2 regions of the Finegoldia dalianensis genome follow, and region 2 is predicted to be linked to the other one. Evidence: a T-box and tRNA genes for the amino acid it is inferred to sense, from the RefSeq annotation. Region 2 holds a T-box; the other holds one or more tRNA genes.

What was found. A T-box is a leader RNA that pairs with one kind of tRNA and senses whether it is charged. The one in region 2 lies ahead of leuS (leucine--tRNA ligase), so its partner is inferred to be a tRNA-Leu.
Region 1: it encodes a tRNA-Leu, which carries the amino acid that the T-box ahead of leuS (leucine--tRNA ligase) is inferred to sense. The anticodon was not compared.

What each region holds. Positions count from the first base shown of each region.
Region 1 is NZ_JBDLBQ010000006.1:30,189-38,565, forward strand. It holds gene ABDJ34_RS07045 (iron-containing alcohol dehydrogenase) at 1-900, opposite strand, end outside; gene ABDJ34_RS07050 (hypothetical protein) at 1,130-1,462, shown strand; RNA gene ssrA (transfer-messenger RNA) at 1,512-1,873, opposite strand; gene rpiB (ribose 5-phosphate isomerase B) at 1,980-2,432, shown strand; gene polA (DNA polymerase I) at 2,434-5,061, shown strand; gene coaE (dephospho-CoA kinase) at 5,048-5,656, shown strand; gene ABDJ34_RS07075 (lytic transglycosylase domain-containing protein) at 5,653-6,294, shown strand; tRNA gene ABDJ34_RS07080 (tRNA-Leu) at 6,324-6,409, shown strand; gene rsxC (electron transport complex subunit RsxC) at 6,438-7,766, shown strand; gene ABDJ34_RS07090 (RnfABCDGE type electron transport complex subunit D) at 7,770-8,377, shown strand, end outside.
Region 2 is NZ_JBDLBQ010000001.1:68,907-77,283, forward strand. It holds gene nrdR (transcriptional regulator NrdR) at 1-65, shown strand, start outside; gene ABDJ34_RS00445 (replication-associated recombination protein A) at 159-1,454, shown strand; gene asnS (asparagine--tRNA ligase) at 1,451-2,836, shown strand; T-box leader at 2,884-3,064, shown strand; gene leuS (leucine--tRNA ligase) at 3,102-5,510, shown strand; gene ABDJ34_RS00460 (RrF2 family transcriptional regulator) at 5,617-6,024, shown strand; gene ABDJ34_RS00465 (AI-2E family transporter) at 6,027-7,214, shown strand; gene alaS (alanine--tRNA ligase) at 7,225-8,377, shown strand, end outside.

The DNA.
Region 1 (8,377 bases), on a different contig from region 2:
ATCAACTTTGTCAGTAGCTTTTCTGTTAAATTGTGTGATGTATGGAAGTAGAATTGCGTTAGCAAGTCCGTGGGTAATTCCAAATTCTCCACCAATTTTGTGTGCTAATGAGTGAACTAAACCAAGTGAAGCTGATGTGAATGCGATACCTGCCATTGTTGATGCATTATGCATTTTTTCACGAGCTTCCATGTCATCTGGATTTTCACAAGCTTTTGGCAAATATTCAAATACCAATTTCAATGCGTGAATTGCAAGTGCATCAGTATAATCGTTAGCTATATTAGAAACCAATGCTTCAGTTGCGTGTGCTACAACGTCCATACCAGTATTTGCTGTAACTGATTTTGGCATCTTAGATGGTAGGACTGGATCTACTATAGCGATGTCTGGAACGATGTGATCAGATACCAATGGGTATTTGATGTGTTTTTCTGTGTCAGTGATTACTGAGAATGCTGTGATTTCACTTGCTGTACCAGAAGTTGATGGAATTCCTACAAATTTTGCTTTTTTACGAAGTTCTGGAAGTGATCCTGGTTCGATAATGTCTTCGAATTTTAATTCAGGATGTTCATAAAAAGCCCACATACATTTTGCGGCGTCCATTGCAGAACCGCCACCTAATGCTACGATCCAATCTGGTTGGAATTCTTGCATTTTCTTAGCGCCTGCTTCAACAGTTGTAACTGATGGATTTTCTTCAACGCCATCAAAAACACATACTTCCATGTTTGCTTTCTTCAATTCTTCACAAGCTCTGTCTACGAAACCGTTTTTCTTCATAGAATTACCGCCTGTAACTATGATTGCTTTCTTACCTTTTAATTCACTTAATTTTGAAAAAGCTCCTTCTCCAAAGTGAATAAAACCTGGAATATGAAGTACTCCATTTGCCATAATAAATCACTCCTTTTGTAATTTGTACAAAAACTTATATGTTTCTGCTATAATAATATTATATCAATATTGGAATCGTTTAGTCAAATAAAAAACGAAATATTTAACGAATAAATCATATAGTGTTAAAGTATTTTAGCGTGACAAATAACAACGATATTTTAAAACGTAGTTTGAGAATTTGAAAAGCGTTTCATAAAAATTTGGGAAATAAAAAAGGAGGAATAAGATGTCAGAAGAAAACAAAACAAAAAATGTGAAGAAAAAAATATGGATTATTTTGGTAGTTGTACTTATATTTTTGGCGTCGTGCAGTGCATTGGTGTTCAAATCAGCAGGATTTCAAAGATTTAAGAAAAATGTAAAAAGTGAGTACAGCGGTGGAATCAAAAGAGAAATCATAATTTACAACGCAGAAGGAAAAGAAATTTTCAAGAAATCAGGCAAATTTGATTTTACTTACGATGACAAATGCATCGAATACATTGATACGCAAACTAATTTGAAACACAACGTGTTTGCAGGGGACAACTCAACGGTAATAATTAATGAATTGAAATAACAAAAAGCAAATAAAAAAAGGTAGCCTTATATAAGGCTACCTTTTTTAGTGGTGGAGATGAGGAGATTCGAACTCCTGTCCAAAAATATATCCCTAAGAACTTCTCCGAGTGCAGTCAATTAAGTTTTATTCGTCGATCAAAATTTAATTGACAAAACTATGATCGATATATCCTCTTAAATAATCTCATATACTAGAGGAAAATATACGAGATGTTCCTGCTAATTAGTTGAGATTCAAAAAGAAAACGCAGGACGATTTTCTAGTTTTTGAATCGGCCGCCGTTATTAGGCAGCTAATGCGAAGTTATTATCTTCAGCGTTTATATTTAGTTTTCCTTTTTTTACGTTTGTAGACGAAAACGACTCGCTATTCAAACTTCAATATCCCTGTCGAAACCAAGACATCCCCATATTTTTGTAACTATATTTTATCATAAAATGTGTAATTCTTCAAATAATTGATAAATACATAAACATATTATAAAATGTAATTAATAAATTATTTGGAGGGTTTTATGAAAATAGCAATAGCGGCAGATCACGGTGGATTTGAATTAAAAGATTCAATGGTTGAATATATAAAAAGTTTGGGAAATGAAGTTGTGGATTTGGGAACAAATTCAGCTGATTCAGTGGATTATCCAGATTACGCAAAGAAAGTTTGCGAAGAAATCCAACAAGAAAACTCTGATTTGGGGATTTTGATTTGTGGGACAGGAATTGGTATGAGCTTGGCAGCGAACAAATTTGAAGGAATAAGAGCAGCTTGTGTGTCTGATGTATACAGTGCGAAAATGAGCAGAAATCACAACAACGCGAATGTGCTTTGCATCGGAGCGCGTGTAATTGGAGATGAGGTTGCCAAACTTATCATCAAAACTTTCTTGGAAAATGAATTCGAAGCTGGTCGTCACCAAAGAAGAGTGGATAAGATAATGGCCATCGAAAAAGAAAACAAGGGATTATAAAATGTCAAAAAAAGCTTTAATTATTGACGGTTCATCGCTATTATTTAGAGGCTTTTACGCTATCAGGGATTTGACTACAAAAGATGGCATTCACACTAATGGTGTGTTTGGTTTTATGAATATGTATTATTCTGTGATGGATAAACTCAATCCAGAACTTGTGGTGGTATGTTTCGATAGAAAAGAGCCAACTTTTAGACACGAAAAATATTCTGAATATAAGGGTAATCGCCAAGAAACTCCAGAAGAACTTATCGCACAATTCGATATGCTTAAAGAATTGCTAAAAGCGATGGGAGTTTCATACATTGATTTAAAAGGATATGAAGCAGACGATATTGCTGGAACTTTGGCAAAACAAGCTTCATCAAAAAACTACGATGTGTATTTATTGACTGGTGATAAGGATTATCTACAACTTATCGACGATAATACAAAAGTTGTTCTTACAAAAAGAGGAATTACTGAAACGAAAATCTACGATGTGGATACTTTAAAAGAAGAATACGGAATTACTCCTAAGCAAATGATTGATTTGAAAGGCTTGATGGGGGATAAATCAGACAATATTCCGGGAATTGATGGAGTTGGAGAGAAGACTGCTCTTAAATACATTCAAAAATACGGAAGTATTGAGGGATTGTACGAGCACGTAGATGAAATCTCTGGCAAGAAAACAAAACAAAAAGTCATCGATGGAGAAAAAATCGCATATCTAAGTAGAGAACTTGGAACGATTAATACAGATGTTCCAAAAGATTTGATGGGATTTGTAATCGATGATTGTTCTATAAAAGAAGCTGACAATGATCATTTGATTGAAGTTCTTACAAAACTTGAATTCAATAGTTTTATCAAAAAACTTCCAAACGAAGAATCTAGTGAAAAGTTTGAATATGAAAACTTAGATGAAAACGTAGATGAGATTAAAGCTTATATTAAAGAAAATAAAAAGTTTACTTTTGCATTGTTTAACGATGATTACTATGTCGACAATGAGCCTGTGGTTTTTGCGATTTACACTGACAAGGTGTACATTACAAGAAACGTAGACATTGTAAAATCATTTAAGGAAGAATTTGAATCAAAAGACATCAACAAGCTGTCATTTGATATCAAACCATGTATTTATCATTTGATGCGTTATGGCATCGACATTTCGTACAATTACGACGATGTTGTAATCATAGAATACTTGCTTGATCCTTCCAAGACAAGTTATAGCATGGAAAGGTCTGATCCTAAAGTAATAGGTTATGATTTCAAGCCGCTTGAAGATATTACAGGTAAAGGCAGATCCAAGAAGACTATTTTGGAATCAGATGACAAAGAAATCGACAATTACGTAGTAAAATACATGATGTTCACAAATAAATTGTACGAAAAGATTTCTGAAATCGAAGAAGAGGATATGATGCATCTTTACAGAGATGTTGAAATTCCTTTGATAAAAGTTTTGTGCGATATGGAATTTACTGGAGTTTGTGTAGAAAAAGAAACTTTGGTTGAGATGGGAGAACTTTTCGAAGATGAGATAAAATCAATCGAGGACAGTGTTGAGGAACTTATCGGCAAGAAAATCAACATCAACTCATCAAAGCAATTAGCAGAAGTGTTGTTTGAAGATTTAGAACTTCCTGTAATAAAAAAGAATAAAACTGGTCCATCGACAGACCAAGAAGTTTTGGAGGCTTTAAGTGGTAGACACGAAATTATCGACTACATTTTAAGATACAGAACTATTGCGAAACTCAAAACGACATATATCGACGGAATGGTTGATTTAATCAAAGAAGACGGCAAAATCCACACTACATTCCAACAAACTATAGCGCAAACTGGAAGAATTAGCTCTACTAACCCTAATTTGCAAAATATTCCTATCAGAACTGAAGAAGGAAGACTTATCAGAAAAGCATTTGTTCCAAGCAAAGGAAGTGTGCTGTTGGATGCGGATTATTCTCAAATAGAGCTTAGAGTGTTGGCTGATTTGGCAAATGACGAAGTGATGCTTGATGCATTCAAAAACGGAGCAGACATTCACAGGAAAACTGCCAGCGAAGTGTTCAAGGTTGATTTTGACAAGGTAACATCACTTCAAAGATCCAACGCAAAGGCTGTAAACTTCGGTATTGTTTACGGAATTGGAGATTATTCTTTGAGTAAAGATTTGCACATAACTAGAAAAGAAGCCAAGGAATATATCGAAAATTATTTGAACACGTACAAAGGCATCAAGCAATACATGGAAGATATAGTTGCAATTGGTAAGGAAAAAGGCTACGTTGAAACTATAATGAAAAGAAGAAGATACATTCCTGAATTAAAATCCAAAAACTACAACGTGAGAAGCTTTGGAGAACGTGTGGCACTTAACACGCCAATTCAAGGCTCTGCAGCGGATATAATTAAAGTTGCTATGGTGAAATTCTACAATAGATTGAATGAAGAAAATCTAAAAGCCAAGTTAATCTTGCAAGTTCACGATGAGCTTATTGTTGATTGTCCAGAAGATGAAAGAGAAAAAGTTTTAGAAATCATGAAAGATGTCATGACACATGCTGTTGATCTGAAAGTCGACATGAAGATTGATGTTAACAGTGCAGATAATTGGTATGATGCAAAATAAAAAAATCATCGTAGTATGTGGTAACATAGCCAGCGGAAAAAGTACGGTGTGTAGAAGGATAAAAGAAAAAGGCTTTGTTGTAATAGATTTGGATGAGATTACTCACCAAATCTATGAACAAGGTACAGAACTTTATTACAAGCTTATAGATGAGTTTGGCGAAGGGATTTTGGACGAAAATTCTAACATCGATAGGAAGAAACTTTCCAACGTTGTATTTAATTCAAAAACATTACTAAAAAAACTTGAAGAATTGACACATACTGATATAATATTAAGAGTAGTAAAAAGAATTAAGAATGAAAAGTCTGATTTGATTTTTCTTGAGATTTCTATGTATTTGGAAAGCAAAAAATTGATTGACAAATATATCGACGTCGACGAAGATTGGGTAGTTGTAGCTGATAGAAATATCAGAATTCAAAGGATAATGGATAGAAACAACTTTGATTACGATACCGCAGTTACAAGAATTAATTCTCAACTAGATTATGAGAAAAAAATTAGTGAATTTGACGAAGTTATCGTAAACAACACGACTGAAACAGATTTGCTACAAAAAGTTGACAAACTAATAGATAGGAAAAAATTATGAAATTTATTAAAAGATTTTTAATCACGATTATTTCTATTATTGTGATTGTGTTTTTAATTGGATTTGGCGTGAGCGCTTATTCAACTATGACAAGACCAGTGAAATATGTCGATTTGGTTAATACATACGCAAAAGAATATAACGTGGATCCGCTTTTGGTTATGAGTGTGATTAAAGTTGAATCTAACTTTGATCCAAGTGTAAAATCAAAAGCTGGAGCTTTGGGGCTTATGCAATTGATGCCAGATACTGCTGAAAGTATTAACAATATGAGAAACACTCACTTTACAGTGGAAGATTTGAAAAAACCTGATAAGAATATTGAAATGGGTACGGCTTATTTGTCCTATTTATTGCACCATTTCAAAAATCACGATTTGGCGATTGCAGCTTATAACGGCGGAATTGGAAATGTAAAAGAATGGTTGTCTAACGAATCTTTTTCAAAAGATGGTCAAACTTTAGACGATATTCCTTCTTCTGAGACGAAGTATTACGTTGTAAAGGTTGAAAACCAATACAATATTTACAAGATCTTCTACGAAGATACTAAGCTAGAAGAAAATATGCACAAAAATTTCAAAGTTTGGGCGAAAAACTACATTAAATTAATCAAAAATATTATTAACAAATATTAAAAGACCTTTGCACAAAAGGTCTTTATCACGCAGGGGTGGTGGAATGGTAGACACGCTGTCTTGAGGGGGCAGTGGGAGTAATCCCGTAAGAGTTCAAGTCTCTTTCTCTGCACCATTTTTTATTTTATTAAAGGGGTGAAAAAATGAGTTTAGAAAATCTGACTTTTAAAGGCGGATTTCACATGGATGATCATAAATCCTATACTCAAAATTGTCCTTTAGATACAAATTTTGAACCTAAAATGGTTTATATTCCATTGCATCAACATATTGGTGCGCCTTGTACACCTACAGTAAAAGTAGGAGATGAGGTAAAAGTGGGCCAAAAAATTGGTGAATCTAAAGCGACTATTTCAGCACCTGTTCACAGTTCAGTTAGTGGAAAGGTTATGAAGATTGAGCAGATGGTATTGTCAAATGGTCAAAAAGGTGAAGTTGTAGTAATCGAATCAGACGGTTTAAACGAATTAGGATACACTGAAACAAATGATGATTTCACACAATTATCAAAAGAAGTTATCCTAGAAAGAATAAAAGAAGCTGGTATAGTAGGTTTAGGTGGAGCAGGATTCCCTACTCACATTAAGATGAAGAAAAAACCAGATGTAAAAATCGAAGAAGTAATCTTAAATGGGGCAGAATGTGAACCTTATTTAACTAGTGACCAACTTAATATGGAATTATATCCTCAAAAAGCAATTGGTGGATTGAAAATTATCATGAAATTGATGGATTGTGACAAAGGATACATAGGGGTTGAGGATAACAAACAAAAGGCAATCGGAATTTTGAAAAATGCTGCAAAAGATGAAACAAATATTTCGATTTGTGCTGTTAAAACTAAATACCCACAAGGGGACGAAAGAAGACTTATCAATGCAATTACTGGTAAGAAGATTTCGAAGGCTCAAAGATCAAACGAAAGAGGAGTTCAAGGTTTGAACATTTCAAGTGCTATGGCGATTTACGATGCTGTAGTTCACAGTATTCCTTTGACTCACAGAATAGTTACTATGACAGGTTCAGCTATTAAAGAACCTAAGAATGTTTACGTTCCTATCGGCACTAAATTCAAAGATTTAGTGGATTATTGTGACGGATTCAAAGAAACTCCATATAAGATTGTCGTTGGTGGACCTATGATGGGCGCTTGCCAATACAACTTGGATGCTCCAACTGTTAAAACAACAGGCGGAATTATTTTTATGAATGAAAAAGATGCAACTCTTGCTTCTCCAGAACCTTGTATTAAATGTGCTAAGTGCGTGGATGTATGTCCTATCGGCTTATTACCATTGTTCTTGCAATTAAAATCATTGAACGGTGATTTTGAAGGAGCAGAAAAAATGCATTTGAATGATTGTATAGAATGTGGTACTTGCAGCTATGTTTGTCCATCAAACAGACCATTAGTTGAAGCAATTGTACACGCAAAGACTCAATTAAAAGCACAACAAAGGAAAAGGGGATAGTCTATGGAAAATAAAGAAATTGTACAAAAAGAATACGACTTATCTCATTTAATCGTAGAAGCTGCTCCTCATCAAAGAAGTGCAGTATCTATTCAAAGAATTATGCTTGATGTTATCATTGCTTTAGTTCCTGCTTTGATAGTGAGTGTTTACGAATTCGGAATGAGAAGTTTAGTTTTGGTATTGGCAGCAGTTGCAGCTTGCGTTTTATCAGAATATTGTTATCAAAAAATAATGAAACAACCTTCTACAATTAGCGATTTATCAGCTGTTGTTACAGGTATATTATTGGCATTTAACGTGCCAGTTACATTACCAATTCCAATGATTATCATAGGATCGGTATTTTCTATTATAATTGTAAAACAATTATTCGGAGGAATTGGATCAAACTTTATGAACCCTGCATTAGCAGGACGTGCTTTCATAATGGCAAGTTGGGCACAAGCAATGAGTAACTACACTGCTCCATTAACACAAAAAGCAGTGGATGCAGAAACTTATGCGACTGTTTTATCAGGTGGTCAACCAGTTAGCTTTATGGATGCATTTTTAGGAAACTTGGGGGGTACAATCGGTGAAGTTAGTGCGTTGGCATTACTTATCGGTGT
Region 2 (8,377 bases):
TGTATAGAGAATTTACAGATGTTAAATCTTTTAACGAGGAAATATCAAAATTAGATAATGAATAAGGTCGGGTAATTATCCGACCTTTAATTTTTATTTAACGATATTTAGTTTTTGTGGTAAGATATAAATAAAATAAATGTTAAAGGGGAAATATTTTGGATTTATTTGAATATAATTTACAATTACAAAAAGAAAATAGTTCGCCGTTAGCAAATAGACTCAGACCTAAAAGTTTGGATAAATATTTTGGACAATCCCATGTGGTTGGAGAAGGAAAGCTTTTGAATAGGTTGATAAAGGCTGATAAAATTCCTTCTATGATTTTTTATGGGCCTCCCGGAACTGGAAAAACAACCTTGGCAGAAATAATTTCGAACCAAACTAATTCGTTGTTCGAAAGATTATCTGCTATTTCTAGTGGAGTTAAAGATATTAGAGAAGTCATTTCAACAGCCAAAAATAATTTGAGTATGTATAATAAAAAGACTGTTTTGTTTATAGACGAAATTCACAGATTTAATAAATCGCAACAAGATGCTTTGCTTGGATATGTTGAAGACGGTACAATTACACTGATAGGTGCTACTACAGAAAATCCATTCTTTGAAGTTAACAAGGCTCTTTTATCTAGATGTCAAATTATCGAGTTGAAACCGTTGACTGATACAGATATTAGAAATATCATAGAAAATGCGCTTACAGAAGATAAAAAGCTTAGAGAAATGAACATTCAAATTGATGAAAAAGCTATTGATGTTCTTGTCAATTCTGCAAATGGAGATGCAAGAAGTGCATTGAATGCTTTGGAAATTGCAGTCGAAAGCTCAGATTTAGTAAATGGATGTTTAATTATAGATGAAGATGCGATAAAAAATTCTGTATTTAAACCTGTGTTGAAATATGACAAAGAAGAAGATCACTATAATGTTATATCGGCATTCATTAAATCTATGAGAGGTTCTGATATTGACGCAGCTTTGTATTATTTAGCAAGAATGATTGAAAGTGGAGAAGATCCTAAATTTATTGCTAGAAGAATGGTGATTTTTGCATCAGAAGATATTGGACTAGCAAATCCAGAAGCTTTGACTGTAGCTATCAATGTGTTCAACGCAGTAAATTTAATAGGGTTACCAGAATGTAGGATAAATTTATCGAATGGTGTAATTTATCTTACATCTAGCGAGAAATCTAATACGTCTTATGTCGCGATTGACAAGGCTTTGGAAGATATTCGACAAAATAAGATTTACGATGTTCCTAGTCATTTAAAAGATGCGCACTATAGTGGGGCAAAATCATTGGATAGGGGAGTTGGATACAAGTATCCGCACAATGACGACTCCTATCAACAATATTTACCAGACGAATTGAAAAATCAAAAATATTACGATCCAAAAGATATTGGATATGAAAGCAAAATATATAAAAAAACGAGGAGTAAAGAATGATATTAATTAGAGATTTAATTAAAGATTACGAAAAATATTCTGACAAAGAAGTTGAAGTTGGAGGTTGGATTAAAAACTCAAGATTCAGTAAGAATGTTGGATTTATTGAACTAAACGATGGAACTTTCTTCAACCCAGTTCAAATAGTAGTAGGAAAAGATAATGAAGATTTTGAAAAGTGTGAAAAGTTAAAATTAAGCTCAGCAATTATTGTTATTGGTAAATTAGTTTTGACTCCAAATTCTAAACAACCTTTTGAAATTCAAGCAGAAAAAATTATAGTTGAAGGAGAATCTACAGATGATTATCCACTTCAAAAGAAGAGACATACTTTTGAATTTTTGAGAACAATATTACATTTAAGACCAAGAACAAATACATTTAATGCTGTATTTAGAGTTAGAAGTAGATTGGCATTTGCTATTCATAAATTCTTTAATGAAAGAGGATTCGTATATGTTCATACGCCAATAATAACAGGTAGTGATGCTGAAGGCGCTGGAGAAATGTTCAGAGTTACAACATTAGATTTAGATAATATTCCAAAAGATGACGATGGAAATGTTGATTTTTCACAAGATTTCTTCTCAAAATCTACTAACTTAACTGTAAGCGGTCAATTACAAGCAGAAGCTTACGCATTAGCATTTAGAAATGTGTATACATTTGGACCAACTTTCAGAAGTGAACACTCTAATACTCCTAGACATGCTGCAGAATTCTGGATGATGGAACCTGAAATATGTTTTGCTGATTTGGATGATGTATGCAATTTGGCTGAAGATATGGTTAGATATATCATAAAAGATGTTATGGAAAATTGTGAAGAAGAAATTAAATTCTTCAACAGTTTTGTAGACAAGAACTTAATTGAAAGATTAACAAAAGTTGCCAATAAATCATTCAAAAAATTAACTTATACTAAAGCTGTTGAAATTTTACAAAAATCAGGAGAAAAATTTGAATATCCTGTTGAATGGGGAATGGATTTACAAACAGAACACGAAAAATATTTGAGTGAAAAAGTTGTTGACGGGCCGGTATTTGTTACTGATTATCCAAAAGAAATCAAGGCGTTCTACATGAGACTTAACGACGACAACAAAACAGTTGCGGCAACAGATCTTTTAGTCCCAGGAATTGGTGAATTAATTGGAGGAAGTCAAAGGGAAGAAAGATACGAATTGTTGGATAAGAAAATGAATGAATTAGGATTCAATAAAGAAGAATACAAATGGTATCTTGATTTAAGAAAATACGGTGGAGTTAAACACGGTGGATTTGGTTTAGGTTTTGAAAGAATGGTTATGTATATGACAGGAATGTCAAACATAAGAGATGTCATTCCATTCCCTAGAACTGTTGGACATTGTGAATACTAATATTGAATTTAATTCTGTTATGTGATATCATAATAGTAAGTTTTTATAATAATATTTGAATAAAAGTAGTAAATAATTAAAAATTTTCAGAGAATTGGTGGTTGGTGCGAATCAATATTTGAGATTATTGAACTTGTTTATTAATAGAATATTCGTATATCTGCGTTAAAGATTTGAGTGGGATTAACCAATAAGAGTGGTACCGCGGAATTTTATTTCGTCTCTTCTTTGTAAGAGGCGAATTTTTTATTATTTGGAGGTAAAAATGGATAGATATAATCCGAATTCAATTGAGAAAAAGTGGCAAAAATATTGGGAAGAAAACAAAACTTTTAAGACTTCTGATGATAAGTCAAAAGAAAAATTCTATGCATTAGTAGAGTTTCCTTATCCTTCTGGACAAGGACTACACGTAGGCCATCCAAGACCATACACTGCATTGGATATCGTTTCAAGAAAAAGAAGAATGCAAGGATATAATGTTTTGTATCCAATGGGTTGGGATGCATTTGGACTTCCTACAGAAAATTTTGCTATTAAAAATAAAATAAGACCTGAAATTGTTACAGAAAATAACATCAAAAACTTCAAAAGACAGATGCAATCAATCGGTTTTTCTTTTGATTGGGACAGAGAAATAAACACAACAGACCCAGATTACTATAAATGGACTCAATGGATTTTCATTCAAATGTTTAAAAAAGGACTTGCATATAAAAAAGAAATGCCTATTAACTGGTGTCCTTCATGTAAAATAGGACTTGCAAATGAAGAAGTAATAAACGGTCATTGCGAAAGATGTGGTGGAGAAGTAATCAGAAAAGTTAAGAATCAATGGATGCTTAAAATAACTGAATACGCTGATAGACTTATAGATGATTTAAAAGATGTTGATTATTTGGATAGAATAAAATCTCAACAAATAAACTGGATTGGAAGATCATACGGTGCAGAAATTAAATTCCCATTAAAAGAAGTTGACGAAAAAATTACTGTTTTTACAACAAGAGCAGATACTATATTTGGTGCAACTTACATGGTTATTTCTGTTGATCATCCTTTGATTGAAAAATATAGTGATCAAATTAAAAATATCGAAGAAATTAGAAGCTACAGACAAGAAGTAGCTAAGAAATCGGAATTAGAAAGAACAGATTTATCTAAAGAAAAGACAGGATACAAAATTGATGGCTTAACAGCAATCAATCCATTGACTAACAAAGAAATTCCTGTTTATGTATCAGATTATGTATTGATGACTTATGGAACAGGTGCTATTATGGCAGTTCCTGCACACGATGACAGAGACTATGAATTTGCTAAAAAATTTAACATTGAAATGATTCCTGTAATTGAAGGATCTGACATAGAAAATTCTGCATTCACTGAAACAAACGAAGGAAATCTTATTAATTCTGAATTTTTGAATGGCTTGAGTGTAAACGAAGCAAAACAAAAAATGTATGAATACATTGAAGAAAAAGAAATAGGTCACAAGAAGACAAACTACAAATTAAGAGATTGGGTATTTTCTAGACAAAGATATTGGGGAGAACCAATTCCATTGGTTTATTGTGAACATTGTGGATGGGTTCCTTTGGAAGAAAAAGATTTACCATTAGTATTGCCTAAGGTCGATAATTATGAACCAACAGATAATGGAGAATCACCACTATCAAATATAGATGAATTTGTTCACACAAAATGTCCAAAATGCGGTAGAGATGCTGTAAGAGAAACTGATACTATGCCACAATGGGCAGGATCTTCTTGGTATTATTTGAGATATACTGATCCACACAATGATGAAGCGATAGCAAGTAAAGAAAATTTAGACTATTATGTTCCAGTTGACTGGTATAACGGTGGAATGGAACACACTACACTTCACTTATTGTATTCAAGATTTTGGCACAAGTTCTTGTATGATATTGGAGTAGTTCCTACAAAAGAACCATATATGAAGAGGACTAGTCATGGAATGATTTTAGGTGACAACAACGAAAAAATGAGTAAGTCTCGTGGTAATGTTGTAAACCCAGATGATATCGTCAGAGATTTTGGTGCAGATACTTTGAGATGTTATGAAATGTTCATTGGAGATTTTGAAAAATCAGCTCCTTGGTCTGAAAATGGAGTTAAAGGTTGTAGAAAATTCTTAGATAAAGTATGGAGAACACAAGAATTAGTGGATGAAGATTCTAATTTTGAAAAAATGGAAACTTTGATTCATCAAACTATTAAAAAAGTTTCAGAAGATTATGAAAACTTAAAATTTAATACAGCAATCGCTCAACTTATGACATTATTGAATGAATTCAACAACTTAGATAAAATTTCTAAAGAACAATATAAGATATTCTTGATATTATTAAATCCTGTTTGCCCTCATATAACAGAAGAAATTTGGCAAAGAATGGGATATGAAGGATATGTTCACGAAGCAAGTTGGCCAGAATATGATGAATCGAAAACTATTTTGGATGTAATAGAACTTCCTATACAAGTAAATGGTAAGTTAAGAACTACTGTAGAGATAGGTAGAGATGCTTCTGAAGATGAAGTTTTTGAAAAAGCTATCAAGGATGATGTTGTAGCAAAATATCTTGAAAACAAAAATGTTGTTAAGAAAATTTATGTAAAAGGTAGAATTTTTAATATAATTGTCAAATAATTTTGGTAATAGTAGATTGAGTTTTCTTAATCTACTATTATTATTGCAATAGGATATTTACACAACTATTTTACTATGATAAAATTTATCATAAATAGGAGGGCTTATGAGATTATCTACGAGAGGAAGATACGGGCTTGCGGCTATGATATATTTAGGCAAAAAATATGGAGATAATCCTGTTAGTTTAAATGAAATATCTAAAGCCACAGGACTTAGTAATAATTATTTAGAACAACTTATACGAGAATTGAAAAAACAAGATTTGGTGATTTCAGTTAGAGGTGTGCAAGGTGGTTATTTATTGAAAAAATCTCCAAAAGAAATTTCAGTAGCTGAAATTTTGGAATGTTTAGAAGAGTTTTTTGGAGTGACAGAATGCTCTGTAGTTCCAGGACTTTGTTCAAGAGAAGACACTTGTCCATCTAGGCTTATTTGGACTCAAATGCACGATGATATGATTAACAGTATAAAAAACGTGAGTTTGCAAGATTTAATTAGCAAAGAGAAATAGATATGCTTATTAATTCTGAATTTTTGCGAAATGCATTAATATTTATAACTATTATTTTCATGGTTTTTGGAACTTATTTTCTGATTACTGTGGGAAATAGTAAAGTAGACGAAAAATACAAAATTGTATTTAATTTTCATAAAATAAAAAAGACTACAATACTAATACTTATATTGCTGGGAATTGCAGCTTTATTTTCAAAATATCCAATCATATATCATACAATTAATACTTTATTGATAGGAATAGTGCTTTCATATATTATAAATCCTTTGGTAAAATATATTGAAAATAAGGGAGTTAAAAGGTCAATAGCTATTTTAATCATTTACGTTATAGTAATCCTCTTGATTATTTTATTGGGGATGATTGTCGTTCCACAAACTATACAACAAATTAAAAAAATGATAATAAGCTTACCTGGCTTTATGTCGGATATTTCTGTGAAACTAAATGCTATCAACAATAAAATATTTAAAGAATATCCTAACGTTAGTAAAATCATGTCTAATGCGATGCAAACAATTAACCAAAAGCTTGGAACAATCCAAACTTCAATCCTGGATAAGCTTTCTCAAACTGGAGATATCACTGGAAATATATTTAGTAATTTACTTAGAATTATTTTAGTCCCAGTAGTAAGTTTTTATATGTTATTAGATAAAGAAAAGTGCATTGATTTTATTATGGGATTTATACCGAGTGAAAATAAAGATAAATTCTTGAGAATTTGCTCTGATATGGATAAAGCTTACAGTGAATTCATTCGTGGAAGATTGATTATGGCAATTTTCGTTGGAGTATTGACTGCTATTGCATTAATCATTATGAAAGTCGATTTTGCAATTATAATTGGAATACTTACTATGGTAGGAGATATTATTCCGTATATTGGTCCTTTTATAGCGGTTACTCCCGCCTTTATCTTGGCTTTTTTGGACAGCCCTTTAAAAGCGGTGGTTGTAGTAATTGTATTTGTTTCTATTCAATGGGTTGAAAATAATATTCTTGCTCCCAAATTATTAGGTTCGAAAATTGGCATTAATCCATTGTTAGTAATTGTTAGTTTGATTATAGGTGGAGGAATGTTTGGAGTTGTAGGTATGATTCTTTCAGTTCCATTCGTTGCTACAGTTAAAATATTATATTTACATTTTAAGGATAAAATTAAAATGTTTTTTAAAAATTAGTGAGGTTATAATGAAAGATTATGGTTTAAATGAAATTAGAAAAAAATTCTTAGATTATTTTGGGGAAAGGGGACATCTTGTGATCAAATCATTTCCTCTTATACCACAAGATGATAAAAGTCTTCTACTTATAAATGCTGGTATGGCTCCTTTGAAGAAGTATTTTACAGGTGAGAAAAAACTAAAAAAAGACAGAGCAACATCTTCACAAAGATGTATCAGAACAGCTGATATTGACGAAGTAGGGAAGACTCAAAGACATGGTACTTTCTTTGAAATGCTTGGTAATTTTTCTTTTGGAGATTATTTCAAAAAAGAAGCTATTACATGGGCTTGGGACTTCTTGACAAATGAATTAGAAGTACCAAAAGATATATTGTGGATAACTGTATATGAAGAAGACGAAGAAGCTTACAATATTTGGGTAAATGATGTAGGAGTTAGTCCAGAAAGAGTTGTTAAATTAGGAAAAGCTGACAACTTCTGGGAACTAGATCAAGGACCTTGTGGACCATGTTCTGAAATTCACGTAGATAGAGGATTTGAATTTGATCCAAGAGAAGATGCAAAACCAGGTGATGAGGGCGAAAGATTCTTGGAAGTATGGAATTTGGTATTCACACAATTCAACAAAACCGCTGACGGAAAATACGAAAGAATTGCTCATCCAAACATAGATACTGGTATGGGTCTTGAAAGAATTACAATGGTTTTGGAAAATGCTGATAATATTTTTGAAATTGGACTTGTAAAAGATATAATCAAAACTATTGAAGAAATTTCAGGCGTAAAATACAAGGAAAATCATCAAAATGATGTATCAATCAGAATTATTGCTGACCACGTACGTGCTATGACATTTTTGATTTATGATGGTGTAATTCCAAGTAATGAGCAAAGAGGATACGTACTAAGAAGACTTATAAGAAGAGCTTGTAGACACGGAAAATTATTGGGAATAAACGACAGTTTTATAGAAAAAGTTATAGATTCTTGCATAAAAGTTTATGAATCTGGATATCCTGAATTAAAAGAAGAAAGAGATAGAATTGTAAAAATAGCTAATGCTGAAGAAAAGAAATTCCAAGAAACTTTGGATTTAGGTTTGAGTATTTTGGATTCTATGCTAAAAGAAACTGAATCAGATGTGTTTAGTGGAGAAA